DNA from 3 places in the Enterocloster clostridioformis genome. Region 2 is predicted to be linked to each of the others. Evidence: riboswitches for the same ligand, from Rfam matches in the RefSeq annotation. Region 2 holds a riboswitch; each other region holds the start of a gene.

Region 1 (4,083 bases), 1.5 Mb from region 2:
GAGGTCCTGCGGGATAAGTTTAAGGGGAAATATATGGCACACCTTGTCTCCCTTTATGAAAGCGGCTCCCTTAACTTTTCATCCTCCTGTGAAAACCTGCGTAATTCTTACCACTGGAAGGAATTTAAAAATAAGCTTTATGAAATGGACTGGTGCCCCTACATCAAGAAAACCTTCAACGGCTTCGGCAATGTCATTGAATACCTTGGACGCTACATCCACAAAATCGCCATCTCTAACAGCAGGATCCTTTCTGTTACGGAAGATACGGTAACATTCTCTGCCCGTGGAAAAAAGCCGGGTGAACCAAAACGTCAGATTACTCTTGGCAACACGGAGTTTATACGCCGTTACCTGATGCATGTGCTGCCTTCCGGCTTTCAGAAAATACGCTATTATGGTTTTCTGAACAATCGGATGAAATATAAGAATCTGAAGGTTATCTTTAAGCTTCAGAATGGACAGCGTTTCAAGCAGCGTTACGCCGGAATGTCCCTGGCAGAGCTTTTAAAAGCAGTCTGGAATTTCGATATCTGTGTGTGTCCTGAATGTGGTCATACAGCCATGAAACAGCTGGGAAGGTGTCATGTTCCTTCTTCCTGACAGGCTGCTTTCCTATATATTTTTTAAGACCTGCCATCGGGAGGTCTGCGAAGCATACCCAAAAATATGGGATACAGCTAAAATCGTCCTGCTTCTGCATTGCAGACCACCATAATCCACTATTTTAAGCTTCCCTGGGGAAATACTATCCCCATACAGCCTATGGCTAAAGTTCCGCGACTTGGTACAATTGGAAAGAATCACATTCAGAGCAGTTTATCTTTTGCATAAGCTGTTCATTTTTTTGTCGCTCTGAATCTGATACTTTCCTTAAGAATTATACCACAATGCGGCCTGAGATTTAAACGTTATTCCAAAAATCCTTCTTGACATACCGCCCAACAGTGCTTATAATAACAATCAATTGAATAAACTCTTCAGGGCAGGGTGCAATTCCCTACCGGTGGTACAGCCCACGAGCCGCAAGGCATGATTCGGTGAAACTCCGAAGCCGACAGTACAGTCTGGATGAAAGAAGATGAATCGTTGACATGGACGCGCTTACGCGCTTTTCGTGGCTGGCTGACAGTGCCCTGGAATGGACTATCATTCCAGGGCTTTTGTGTACCTCCCATGCCCATGTCCTCCTGAAGGCGCGAAACATTGTGCCTTGTGGTTTTATATTTTCTGCCTTGAACGATACGGTTCAAGGCATTTTTTTATAGAAGTTTTTAAAGCTGTATACCAGGGGACAGGCCATGGCAGCACCATGCGGGTCCCTGCATTTGTAAAGGAGGCACTGCATTGAATGATACTGATTACATGTCCATCGCACTGAAACTGGCCGAAAAGGGCTGTGGAAAGGTCAGCCCCAATCCCATGGTGGGTGCTGTTATTGTAAAGGAGGGCCGCATCATCGGCCAGGGCAGCCACCTCTGTTTTGGCGGTCCCCATGCAGAGCGAAATGCCCTGGCATCCCTGACCGAATCTCCCAGGGGGGCAACCCTGTATGTAACCCTGGAGCCCTGCTGCCATCACGGCAAGACTCCGCCCTGCACGGACGCCATCGTGGAAAGCGGCATCCGCCGGGTCGTCATAGGCACAAGGGATCCCAATCCCATGGTGTCCGGCAAAGGCACCGGAGTTTTAATAACCAACGGCATTGAGGTGACAGAGGGTATCCTGGAAGAAGAATGCAGGGAGCTCAATCACGTATTCTTCCACTACATAAAGACCGGGCGTCCCCTGGTTGTCATGAAATATGCCATGACGCTGGACGGCAAGACAGCCACCCGGGCCGGGCATTCCCGATGGATTACAGGGGAGCGCTCGCGCCAAAGGGTCCATGAGGACAGAAGCAGGTATTTTGCAGTCATGTGCGGGGTGGGAACCATACTGGCCGATGATTCCCTGCTCACATGCCGCCTCCCGGCTACAAGGAATCCGGTGCGGATTATCTGCGATTCACGGCTTCGCACGCCGCCGGATTCCCGGGTTGTCACCACCTGTTCCCAGGCCAGGACCATACTGGCCACCTGCTGCCCTGACAGGAAGGCATGGCTTCCCTATGAGGAAAAGGGCTGTGAAATCCTCCTCCTTCCGCCCCGTGAGGGACGCGTGGACCTGAATGCCCTCACAGAACACCTGGGACAGATGGGCATTGACAGCGTCCTGCTGGAGGGCGGCGGCGCCCTCAACTGGTCTGCCCTGGACCAGGGAATCGTAAACAGGGTCCAGGCTTACATTTCCCCAAGACTCTTTGGCGGCGCAACCGCCAAAACGCCTGTCGGCGGCAGCGGGGTGGAATTCCCATACCAGGGCTATTCTCTGGGAAAGACCAAAATCACGGCCCTGGGCCAGGACATTCTTATCGAAGGAGAGTTGGCGCCATGTTCACAGGAATCATAGAAGAAACCGGAATCCTGCTGTCTGTTAAGGGCGGTTCATCCGGTTCCCGCCTGGTCATCGGAGCAGACAGGATCCTGGAAGATATAAAAAGAGGGGACAGCATTGCCGTCAACGGCGTCTGCCTTACCGCGGCATCCTTCGATTCCGGCTGTTTTTTGGCGGATGTGATGCCTGAAACCCTGAAGCGTTCCAATCTTGGCTGTCTGCCCATCAAAAGTTCTCTTAACCTGGAACGGGCCATGATAGCAGGCGGCAGGTTCGGCGGACATATTGTGTCAGGCCATATTGACGGAACCGGGACTATTGTAAATGTTGTCCGCGACGGCAACGCCCTGTGGTACACCATCCGTTCTGCCCCGTCCATTCTGCGCCGCATCATTGAAAAGGGATCCATTGCCATAGACGGCGTCAGCCTGACGGTTGCCCAGGTAAGGGAACAGGATTTCAGCGTATCCCTGATTCCCCATACAGCCTCCCACACCACCCTGGGAGCCCTGAAACCGGGCCGCGTGGTCAACCTGGAAAATGACTGCGTGGGGAAATATATCGAAAGATTTATGAAAATCTCCCCGTCTGCCCACAGCACAGAAGATGAGGACACCAAAAACAGGGGGACCGGCAGCCGGATCACACCGGAATTGCTCAAACAATGTGGATTTTGAGCAGCCACGGAACAGGACCATTAAAAATAAGGAGGATTACCGCACCATGGAAGGATTCAACACCATAGAAGAAGTACTGGACGACCTGCGCCAGGGAAAAATCGTACTGGTGACAGACGATGAAAGCAGGGAAAATGAGGGCGATTTTATCTGCGCCGCCCAATATGCCACCACGGAAAACGTGAATTTTATGGCAGTGCACGGCAGAGGTCTTATCTGTATGCCCATGAGCACACAACTGTGCACAAGGCTTAAGTTCCCGCAGATGGTATCCGACAATTCCGACAACCACGAGACAGCCTTTACCGTATCCATTGACCACATAAGCACCTCCACCGGCATTTCCGCGGCCGAACGGGGCGTAACGGCCAGACAGTGTGTCAATGCCCTGTCCCGGCCTGAGGATTTCCGTCGTCCCGGCCACATGTTTCCGCTGGCAGCCAGAAAAAATGGGGTGCTGGAACGGAACGGCCATACCGAAGCCACCGTTGACCTGATGCGTCTGGCCGGTCTCAGTGAATGCGGACTTTGCTGTGAAATCATGAGGGAGGACGGAACCATGATGCGGATGCCCCAGCTTCTTCAATACGCCGGACAATGGAACATGAAAATCACCACCATCAAGGCCCTCCAGGACTACCGCAAACAGCACGATACGCTGGTGGAATGCGCTGCCGTCACCCATATGCCAACCCGTTACGGCACCTTTAAGGCTTACGGCTACAGGAACCTGCTGAACGGAGAACATCATGTGGCCTTAGTAAAAGGTGAGATTGGGGACGGCCGTGACTTATTATGCCGGGTCCACTCGGAATGCCTGACAGGCGACGCCTTTGGCTCCCTGCGCTGCGACTGCGGACAGCAGCTTGCCGCGGCCATGGCCCGGATTGAGCAGGAAGGCAGGGGAGTTCTCCTCTACATGCGCCAGGAAGGCAGAGGCATCGGGCTTCTCAATAAGCTGCGGGCTTAC
Region 2 (4,083 bases):
TTAACACCTGGGGATAGCTGTATTCATACTCCACTTCCTTCTCCATAAGAATCTGGTGTTCCCATGTATCCCCGAAGTCGTAGGTATATATAAAACGAGGGTTCTCTGTTATTAGAGTTCCAATCTGTGTGCCTTCCTCCAGCACATCGCAGCCGCAGGATTCCGCCAGATCGTCTTCCTCCCACGTTTCCCTTATAAGCAGCCCCGGTTTCTTAAACTCAAACTTGTGCAAATGGTAATCACACCAGCCAAAGGCCCCCTGAATCACCTGATGGAGCTGGCAAAATGTAAACTGCTCCGGCACCACCACGCGTCTCCATATAGGCGGTTTACTGCCTTTTATGGTAATTTTCAACTGATAACCTTTCATAAGGCCCTCCTTCGAATTTCAAATATTTGTATAAGCAGGCATCCCGCGCCGTAACAGGCTATATCCTTCCAGTCAAAGACAGAACCCAGGATAATCCTGGCCGCGGCGTTCCCCTGCAGCCCCAGTATCTCTGCCAGACGGAAATACTGCATCACCTCCACACAAACCGCAAAGAGAAACACATATAACGGCAGCCGCTTCATTCCCACTGGTACGAACACCCTGACAAAACAGTACACCAGTACCACCACCAGCATGTCCCCTATATAAGGTCTAATGATGCGATCATGAACATACAGGGCGATAATTAACTCAATTATAAAAACAATGATACTTGCGGCCAGATATCCCCACCTGGCCCTGTATTTTCTCCCGCTATCCATCGGGCCTCCCTTTGGCCGTCTACCGTATACCATTGAGTTCCTGATACATATCCTTGGCAAATGTATCTGTCATGCCGCAGATATAATCCGTCACCAGCAGCAAACGAAGATACAGCCGTTCCGCATCATCCCTGTCCCGGGCGCACATGGAATATATCATCTTATAATTATCAGATATAAGGGAAACCAGCTTTTTCTGCACCTGGGTCATGGGCAGATCCGTATCGTAGGGAATCACAGCGTCCACAAACCGGTCCAAAAGAAAGTCAAATATTGTCTGGGCCGCTATCTCCAGCTTCAGGATGGGTCTGGTGCTGAACGCATACCGCAAGGCAATATCCCCCAGTGCTTCCATCAGCAGTTCCACATCCGTACCCGCAAAAAGGTCGCTGGTATAGGTACCTTCCATAATAGATTCATAGTTGCCGGCAAAACATTCCGTAACGCCCGAAATCATCTGGCCCTGGACGCTGATAATCCAGTTCTGCACCGCATACTGGTCCGGTCTGTCATATCCCTTTCCCACGGCCTTTCCATACTTTTCCTCCAGCCATGATACAATCTGGATATAGTGGTTTGTCTGGCTGCCGGCCTTATACGCTTTTAACTCAGCCAAAAGGCGTTCATAAGAAATGCAGCCCTTCTTGACCGCGTCCTCGATGTCTGCCGTCTTATAGGCAATGTCATCTGCTGCTTCTAATATGAATGCCAACGGATGTCTTTTTCCCAATGTGCCGGTTGACACCTGCACATCCTGGAAATTCTCCCTGTCGCCATGGAAATATCCCATCTTCTTGGTTCGGATATCGCCGCTGTCCTTATCAATCTCCAGGGAAGATACCGGATACTTGATAATAGTTCCCAAGAGAGCTTTTGTCAAGTTCATGCCATGCTCATCCACCAGAAAATGAAGCCTTGTCACCACCCTGAACGCCTGGGTATTTCCCTCAAAATGACAAAAATCTTGCACCATCTGGGGCTCCAGAATTTCCGCAAGGGTTCTCCCTCTAAACGTAAGCCTCTCCAGGTTCTTCTTAAACCAGTCCTGAATAGCTGTCTCACCAAAGTGGCCAAAGGGAGGATTCCCGATATCGTGAATCAATCCGGCGCACTGAAGAATGTCACATACCGCCGCCTTATGTTCTGGCGTAAAAGTTTCATCCTTGATAATAGTGCGGATGCTCTCTGATATATTCTGTCCCAGTGATTTGGCCAGGGATGAAACCTCCAGAGAATGAGTCAGCCTGGTACGGATGAAATCACTCCTGTCCAGCGGAAACACCTGGGTTTTATCCTGGAGGCGCCGAAAGGATGCACTGCCGATAATCCGGTGATAATCTTTCTCAAACTCTGTCCGCAGGTCCGTGGAGGACTGTTTCTTGTAGCTGCGGATGCGGTCGTCGCAAAGCAGTGTCTGCCAATCCATACATACCTCCTTACTGCTTTCCCGCCGGAGTCCTGTCCATTATAATCCATCAATCACGGCTGATTACACTGGCCGCGGACAGGACAAAACACGGGATACGTTTCATTCTAGTATATCGGAAGTCGATTCGCCTGTCAAATCTGCCTTTCATATGCGTTTCAATCCAAGCTTGGCCATTTAACAGAGCGCGACCACATCTTATACAAATGCGTATTTTGACCTCATGTCAGTGGGGGACACTGTTTTTTCTCCGCCCGCCGCTGACGTTACGTTTGTTTCCGGCAATTTATCCCTCCACCTGTGGAGGCGGAGGATTCTTTTGCTTTTTTGCTAAACATGCATCTATATCTATTATCAACAAAATCGTGAAAAAAGCAACAAAAAACTGCATCTTTTGCAGTTGACAGCCATTGTTATTTGTGATAATTTAAAATGAGATAAGCAAATGAATAGGTTCTTCGGGGCAGGGTGTGATTCCCTACCGGCGGTATAGTCCGCGACCCGCTGCATGCGGCTGATTTGGTGCGATTCCAAAACCGACAGTATAGTCTGGATGAGAGAAGACAATTTTGTTCATATAAATATTGAGTATCCTCCCTTATTTATATTGACTATGAAGTTAATCTCAGGTTCCCCGGAACCTGAGATTTTTTGTTTCCTGGAACTTCATTCATTGCTGAATCACCGTATCGAAAGCATTTATCAAGGAGGTTTTGCTATGAAAACAAAATGGAGTATTCAGAAACTTATTTACACCGGTATGCTGGCCGCAGTTGCCGGCGCCCTCATGTCCCTGGAATTTTCCGTTCCAATGATGCCGCCCTTTTACAAGATTGACTTCAGCGATGTGCCGTCCATTATTGCCCTGTTCCTCATGGGGCCAGCGTCCGCCGCCTGGGTGGAAATCATCAAAATCATCATCAAGCTTCTCACGGTCGGCACCAATTCCATGTATGTAGGGGAATTTGCCAATCTTATCGGGGTTGTATTATTCGTAATCCCCATGTGGGCAGTTTACAAAAAAGGCGGAAAGACCCGCCGGGCAGCAATCGCGTCATTGGCAGTCAGCGTCCCCATCAGGACCTTGTTTGCCTGTTTCTGCAATGCATTTATCACCCTTCCCCTGTATGCAGCGGCCATGGGGCTCCCTCTGAACCAGGTGATTACCATGGTGGCTGCGGTAAATCCGGCCATCAGCGATCTGACCACCTTCATCTTTATGGCCACCATCCCCTTCAACCTGATTAAGCTGGGGCTCAACTGCTTTGTGGGGTATCTGCTGTACACCAGACTGCTGGCAGTTTATCCGGCTGTGAGAACCGCGTGAGGAAATACATGAGGAAACGCTGTAAGGAACGAGGGCTGAAAAATCCAGTCAGGAGGTTATATACACATGATTCAAAATTATAGCGATTTAACCCGGTTAGAGATGGAACAGGTCAACAAGGATGAAACCATTGTACTGATTCCCCTGGGTGCGCTGGAGCAGCACGGAAACCAGGCTCCGCTGGGTACGGACGATATCATCGCAGAGGCCATGACAGACTATATACGCAGGGAGTTGGAAGTGGAAAATTCAGATTTTCCCATGCTGATATTTCCGGTCATCCCCGTAGGCTTGAGCACGGAGCACAGGAATTTCTGCGGCTCCATCACATTTAAACCGGATACCTACTACCATATGTTATATGATATCAGCACCAGCCTGGTCCGCCACGGTTTTAAGAAGCTGGCTTTTCTGGTGTGTCATGGAGGAAATGCTCCCATTGTACAGGTCTTAAGCAGGGAGCTTCGCAGCGAGTTCGGCATCTCCCCTTTCATTCTTTCATCCGGGGCCTTTAGCCATCCGGATGTGACGGCCACGATTTCAGAAGGAAATATCTGGGACTTCCATGGAGGTGAAA
Region 3 (4,083 bases), 380 kb from region 2:
GGCGTTCCGTGCAGTTATTGGACTTTAGTTTGTTAGGCAACCTCATCCACGCTTCACAGCCTATCCGGACAACTTTTACAGGCCAGTGGTTTGCCTCCGGCTTCCTTCAGACCCCACCTCACGATGACGCCCTTGCCATTGGCTGCACCCTTCCCACTGCCGGGCGGGTCAGGGACTTTCACCCGTTAGAACGTGCGCCCGCCGGGCGCACATCGGATAGGGGAGATTTTAACCTCCCCTTCCACACCACGTAGCGTACCGTTCGGTACTACGCGGTTCAATAGTTTACTCGGACTTTCAGATAGTGGGCAGTCATATCGGGATAACCAAGTCTGTCCACTATGATTCTTTTGGTGAGTGCCGAGTTGAGCATTCCCGCCGCTCTCCACACTCCCTTTCGGCAGTTCGCCATCTCATGCACCTTCCACTCTGGTAAATGTAACGCCCGCAACATTTTATATCTTGTGCGTACCTTCTTCCATTGTTTCCAGTACACCGCTCGGATTCTGTGGCGCAGCCACTCATCCGTCTGTTCCATCAGGCTTTTCATGTCTGCATATCGATAATAGTTAATCCATCCCCTTGCATAGCTTCGGCGTTTTTCTTCCCTCTCCTGATTGCTCCATTTGTTCCCTCTGGTTGTCAGCTCCCGTATCCGGTTCTTCATTTTTGCCACCGACTTCGGGTGTATCCTCATGCGGCATTTCCCTTTATGCCGGTAAAAGCCGTAGCCCAGGTATTTTATCTTGCTGACGTGGCTCACTGTCGTTTTCTGAAGATTGACTTTCAGAAACACTTTTCCTGTGATGAATGGCACAATGTTTTCCATTGTCCTCTCTGCGCTTTTCCTGCTTTTGCACAGAATCAGGCAGTCATCCGCATACCTCACATACTTGTGTCCCCTGCGCTCCAGTTCCTTGTCCAACTCATTCAGCATGACATTTCCACATAAGGGACTTAGCGGGCCTCCCTGCGGCACGCCCTCGGTCGTTGCGTGAAATCCTCCGTCCTCCATTACTCCGGCTTTCAGGTACTTGTGTATCAGCGAGATTACCCTCCCGTCCTTCACCGTCCTCGACAGCACCTCTATCAGCTTGCTGTGGTTCACCGTGTCAAAGTAGGATTGTAAATCCATGCTGACCACGTAGACATATCCTTCGTTGATATATTTCCTACATCTTTCCAGTGCGTCATGCGCCCCTCTGCCGGGACGGAATCCGATGCTGTTGTCAGAGAACTGTTCTTCATATAAGGGCGTCAGTTCCTGTGCGATTGCCTGTTGGATTACCCTGTCTACCACTGTGGGTATCCCCAGTTTCCTTGTTTTTCCTTTCTCCTCTTTGGGTATTTCTACCCTTCGGACTGGGTTTGGCTTGTATTTGCCTTCCCTCACCTGCTCGACCAATTCGGACTGGTGTTCTCTCAGGTAGGGTAGAAGTTCATCCACCTGCATTCCGTCAATCCCACCAACGCCTTTGTTCGTTTTGACCTTCTTATAGGCGGCATTTAGATTGTCGCTTCTAAGAATCGTATCTAGCAGGTTGTCCGTCCGAAAGTCCGTGTTGGTGTCGGGGTTCCCGGTAATCCTTTCATGGGCGTACTCTCCTGTTTCCCTTCCCTGTTCCGCAGGTATCTCTCGCAGGTAGTCCTCAATATGAAGTTGTCTGTACTTAATTCCATGTCCGGTTTCCATTTGGTAACGACACCTCCTACTGTTCAGTCCTTCCCGGTGCGTTTGCGACCGCCCGGTACTATGACCTCTGCTGACTTCTCACGGCAAGCTTTACTCCGTGACAGCGAATGTTTTATCGCCACTTTCACGTCCGTGAGACCTCCCCGGGTACTCACACGTTCTTTCCCACTTATACCTGCCCCGTTTACTGCTGGCGTTCCGTGCAGTTATTGGACTTTAGTTTGTTAGGCAACCTCATCCACGCTTCACAGCCTATCCGGACAACTTTTACAGGCCAGTGGTTTGCCTCCGGCTTCCTTCAGACCCCACCTCACGATGACGCCCTTGCCATTGGCTGCACCCTTCCCACTGCCGGGCGGGTCAGGGACTTTCACCCGTTAGAACGTGCGCCCGCCGGGCGCACCTATAAAAGCCCCGGATACGCAAATAATCCGGGGCCTGTTCATCTACCACTTACACACCTTCTTCTCTCATCCAGACTATACTGTCGGTTCTGGAATCACACCAGATCAGCCGCCGTAGCGGGTCGCGGACTATTACCGCCGGTAGGGAATCACACCCTGCCCCGAAGAACTTTATTTAATTATAGCTGAATCATAGCACATATGAGGACGGTTGGCAATAGTCTGCATATATTTTCTGCACTTCAGTCCCGGCGTCTCAGTCCCGGTATTCTGGCTCCATCCTTTCGTCTCATCGTCTCCAGACCACCACGTCCTCAAACCCTTTTCGGGGCCTGGGTGACGGCGACTCCTCCGGATAGCCGAAGGCCACGGCTGCCACCAGCTCACCCCCGCAGTCCATCCATCCGCACAGCTCCTCATAGGCAAAGAATATATCGCAGATCCACAGACTTCCGATTCCCAAATCCGTTGCTTCCAAAAGCATATTCTCAATTGCCGCGCTGACAGACTGGATATTACAGAGCTCATAAATCCTGTCCTCGTCATTCAGGGGAGCAAACAGCCCTTTTCCCAGGGGATTCAGGACAAATATGACCACCGGCGCCTGTTCCATGATTTGGACCGTGTACTCCGCGCCTCTCAGGTGCCTGCTGCTTTCCGGCAGCATGGCTCTGCCTGACTTTTCCCTCTGGATGCCGGCCCGAAACGCCCTCAACATTTCTTCCTTTGCCTGTCCCTGGATGACCATAAATTTCCACGGCTGTCTGTTCTTGGACGAGGGAGCCTTTATCCCGCTTTCTATAATTTTACAGATAATATCATGCGGTATTTCCCTGTCTGAGAACCTGCGTATACTCCTGCGGCTGTTAATTGCGTCCATTTTCTGTCTCCTTCTTGTTGACCGGGCAGGCCAAACTCCCATGGCCGTTATTCTGCCATCCCGGTTATTCTCCCATAGCCATCCTGTAAATTTCCATCATTTCTTCCTTGCCCAGTTCCCGGATGCCCGGCAGGGTGCGCTTGCCCATGTTGGTGCACTTCTCGGCCATCTCTTCCAGGCGTTCTTCCTCCACACCAAGTTCTTTTAAGGAGGACGGCATACCCAGGCTCTTATAGAAATCCTCCGTGGCCCGGATTCCTGCCAGAGCCGTGTTCATAGGGCAGTCAAAATCCATGTCTATGTTCCACACCCGGACCGCATACCGGGCAAAGCGGTTCACATCGCCGGGGCACACAAACCTGGCCCAGGACGGCCACAGGGCTGCCAGACCTGCTCCGTGGGCAATGGACGGGTACATGCCGGAAAGCTCGTGCTCCAGCTGGTGCACCTGCATAAAGAAATCCCTCCCCGCTCCTGTCAGTCCGTTATGGGAAAGGCTGCCTCCCCACATAAGAGCGGCCCTGGCTTCATAGTTATCCGGCTCTTTATCGGCAATCCTGCCCGCCTCCACCGTGGACTTTAACAATGCCTCGGCTATGCGGTCCGTCAGTTCCGTGTCCCTGGTCCTGCTGAAATACCGCTCCAGGGTGTGCATCATGATATCCACCGTACCGCAGGCTGTCTGGTATTTGCTTACCGTACAGGTCAGCTCCGGGTTGCAGATGGAAAACAGGGGGCGGTGGGTCACGCTGTTAAAGCCACGCTTAAATCCATTTTCCTCATTTGTGATGACACAGGATGCGCTCATCTCGCTGCCGGAGGCAGAAAGCGTCAGAATGACGCCCACCGGCAATGCCCTGGCCGGCACAGCCTCCTGGCGGAAATAGGTCCACACGTCCGCATCCGGGTTTCCCGCGCCGTCCGCTATGCACTTGGCTGAGTCAATCACGCTGCCTCCTCCAACAGCAAGCACCAGGTCCACGCCCTCCCTAAGACACAGTTCTATTCCCTCTTTTGCCTTTGCCAGAGTGGGATTAGCCTGTACGCCTCCCAGCGTCACATACTGTATTCCCTCTGCCTCAAGGGCTCCTGTAACCGCGTCCAGA

The links. Region 2 has a riboswitch for FMN ahead of LA360_RS20645 (ECF transporter S component). Riboswitches for the same ligand answer to the same signal wherever they lie in the genome.
Region 1: linked by a shared signal. The riboswitch ahead of ribD (bifunctional diaminohydroxyphosphoribosylaminopyrimidine deaminase/5-amino-6-(5-phosphoribosylamino)uracil reductase RibD) and the one ahead of LA360_RS20645 (ECF transporter S component) in region 2 are both predicted to bind FMN.
Region 3: linked by a shared signal. The riboswitch ahead of ltrA (group II intron reverse transcriptase/maturase) and the one ahead of LA360_RS20645 (ECF transporter S component) in region 2 are both predicted to bind FMN.

What each region holds. Positions count from the first base shown of each region.
Region 1 covers NZ_JAIWZC010000001.1:2,595,664-2,599,746, forward strand. Annotated here, with positions in the region: gene LA360_RS13045 (IS91 family transposase) at 1-603, shown strand, start outside; FMN riboswitch at 973-1,087, shown strand; gene ribD (bifunctional diaminohydroxyphosphoribosylaminopyrimidine deaminase/5-amino-6-(5-phosphoribosylamino)uracil reductase RibD) at 1,348-2,451, shown strand; gene LA360_RS13055 (riboflavin synthase) at 2,433-3,113, shown strand; gene LA360_RS13060 (bifunctional 3,4-dihydroxy-2-butanone-4-phosphate synthase/GTP cyclohydrolase II) at 3,160-4,083, shown strand, end outside.
Region 2 covers NZ_JAIWZC010000001.1:4,108,049-4,112,131, reverse strand. Annotated here, with positions in the region: gene LA360_RS20660 (IS1096 element passenger TnpR family protein) at 1-370, opposite strand, end outside; gene LA360_RS20655 (ribosomal maturation YjgA family protein) at 367-753, opposite strand; gene LA360_RS20650 (deoxyguanosinetriphosphate triphosphohydrolase) at 773-2,179, opposite strand; FMN riboswitch at 2,630-2,748, shown strand; gene LA360_RS20645 (ECF transporter S component) at 2,898-3,506, shown strand; gene LA360_RS20640 (creatininase family protein) at 3,573-4,083, shown strand, end outside.
Region 3 covers NZ_JAIWZC010000001.1:4,486,953-4,491,035, reverse strand. Annotated here, with positions in the region: gene LA360_RS22505 (hypothetical protein) at 30-254, shown strand; gene ltrA (group II intron reverse transcriptase/maturase) at 278-1,693, opposite strand; FMN riboswitch at 2,152-2,270, opposite strand; gene LA360_RS22495 (nitroreductase family protein) at 2,387-2,977, opposite strand; gene LA360_RS22490 (iron-containing alcohol dehydrogenase) at 3,042-4,083, opposite strand, start outside.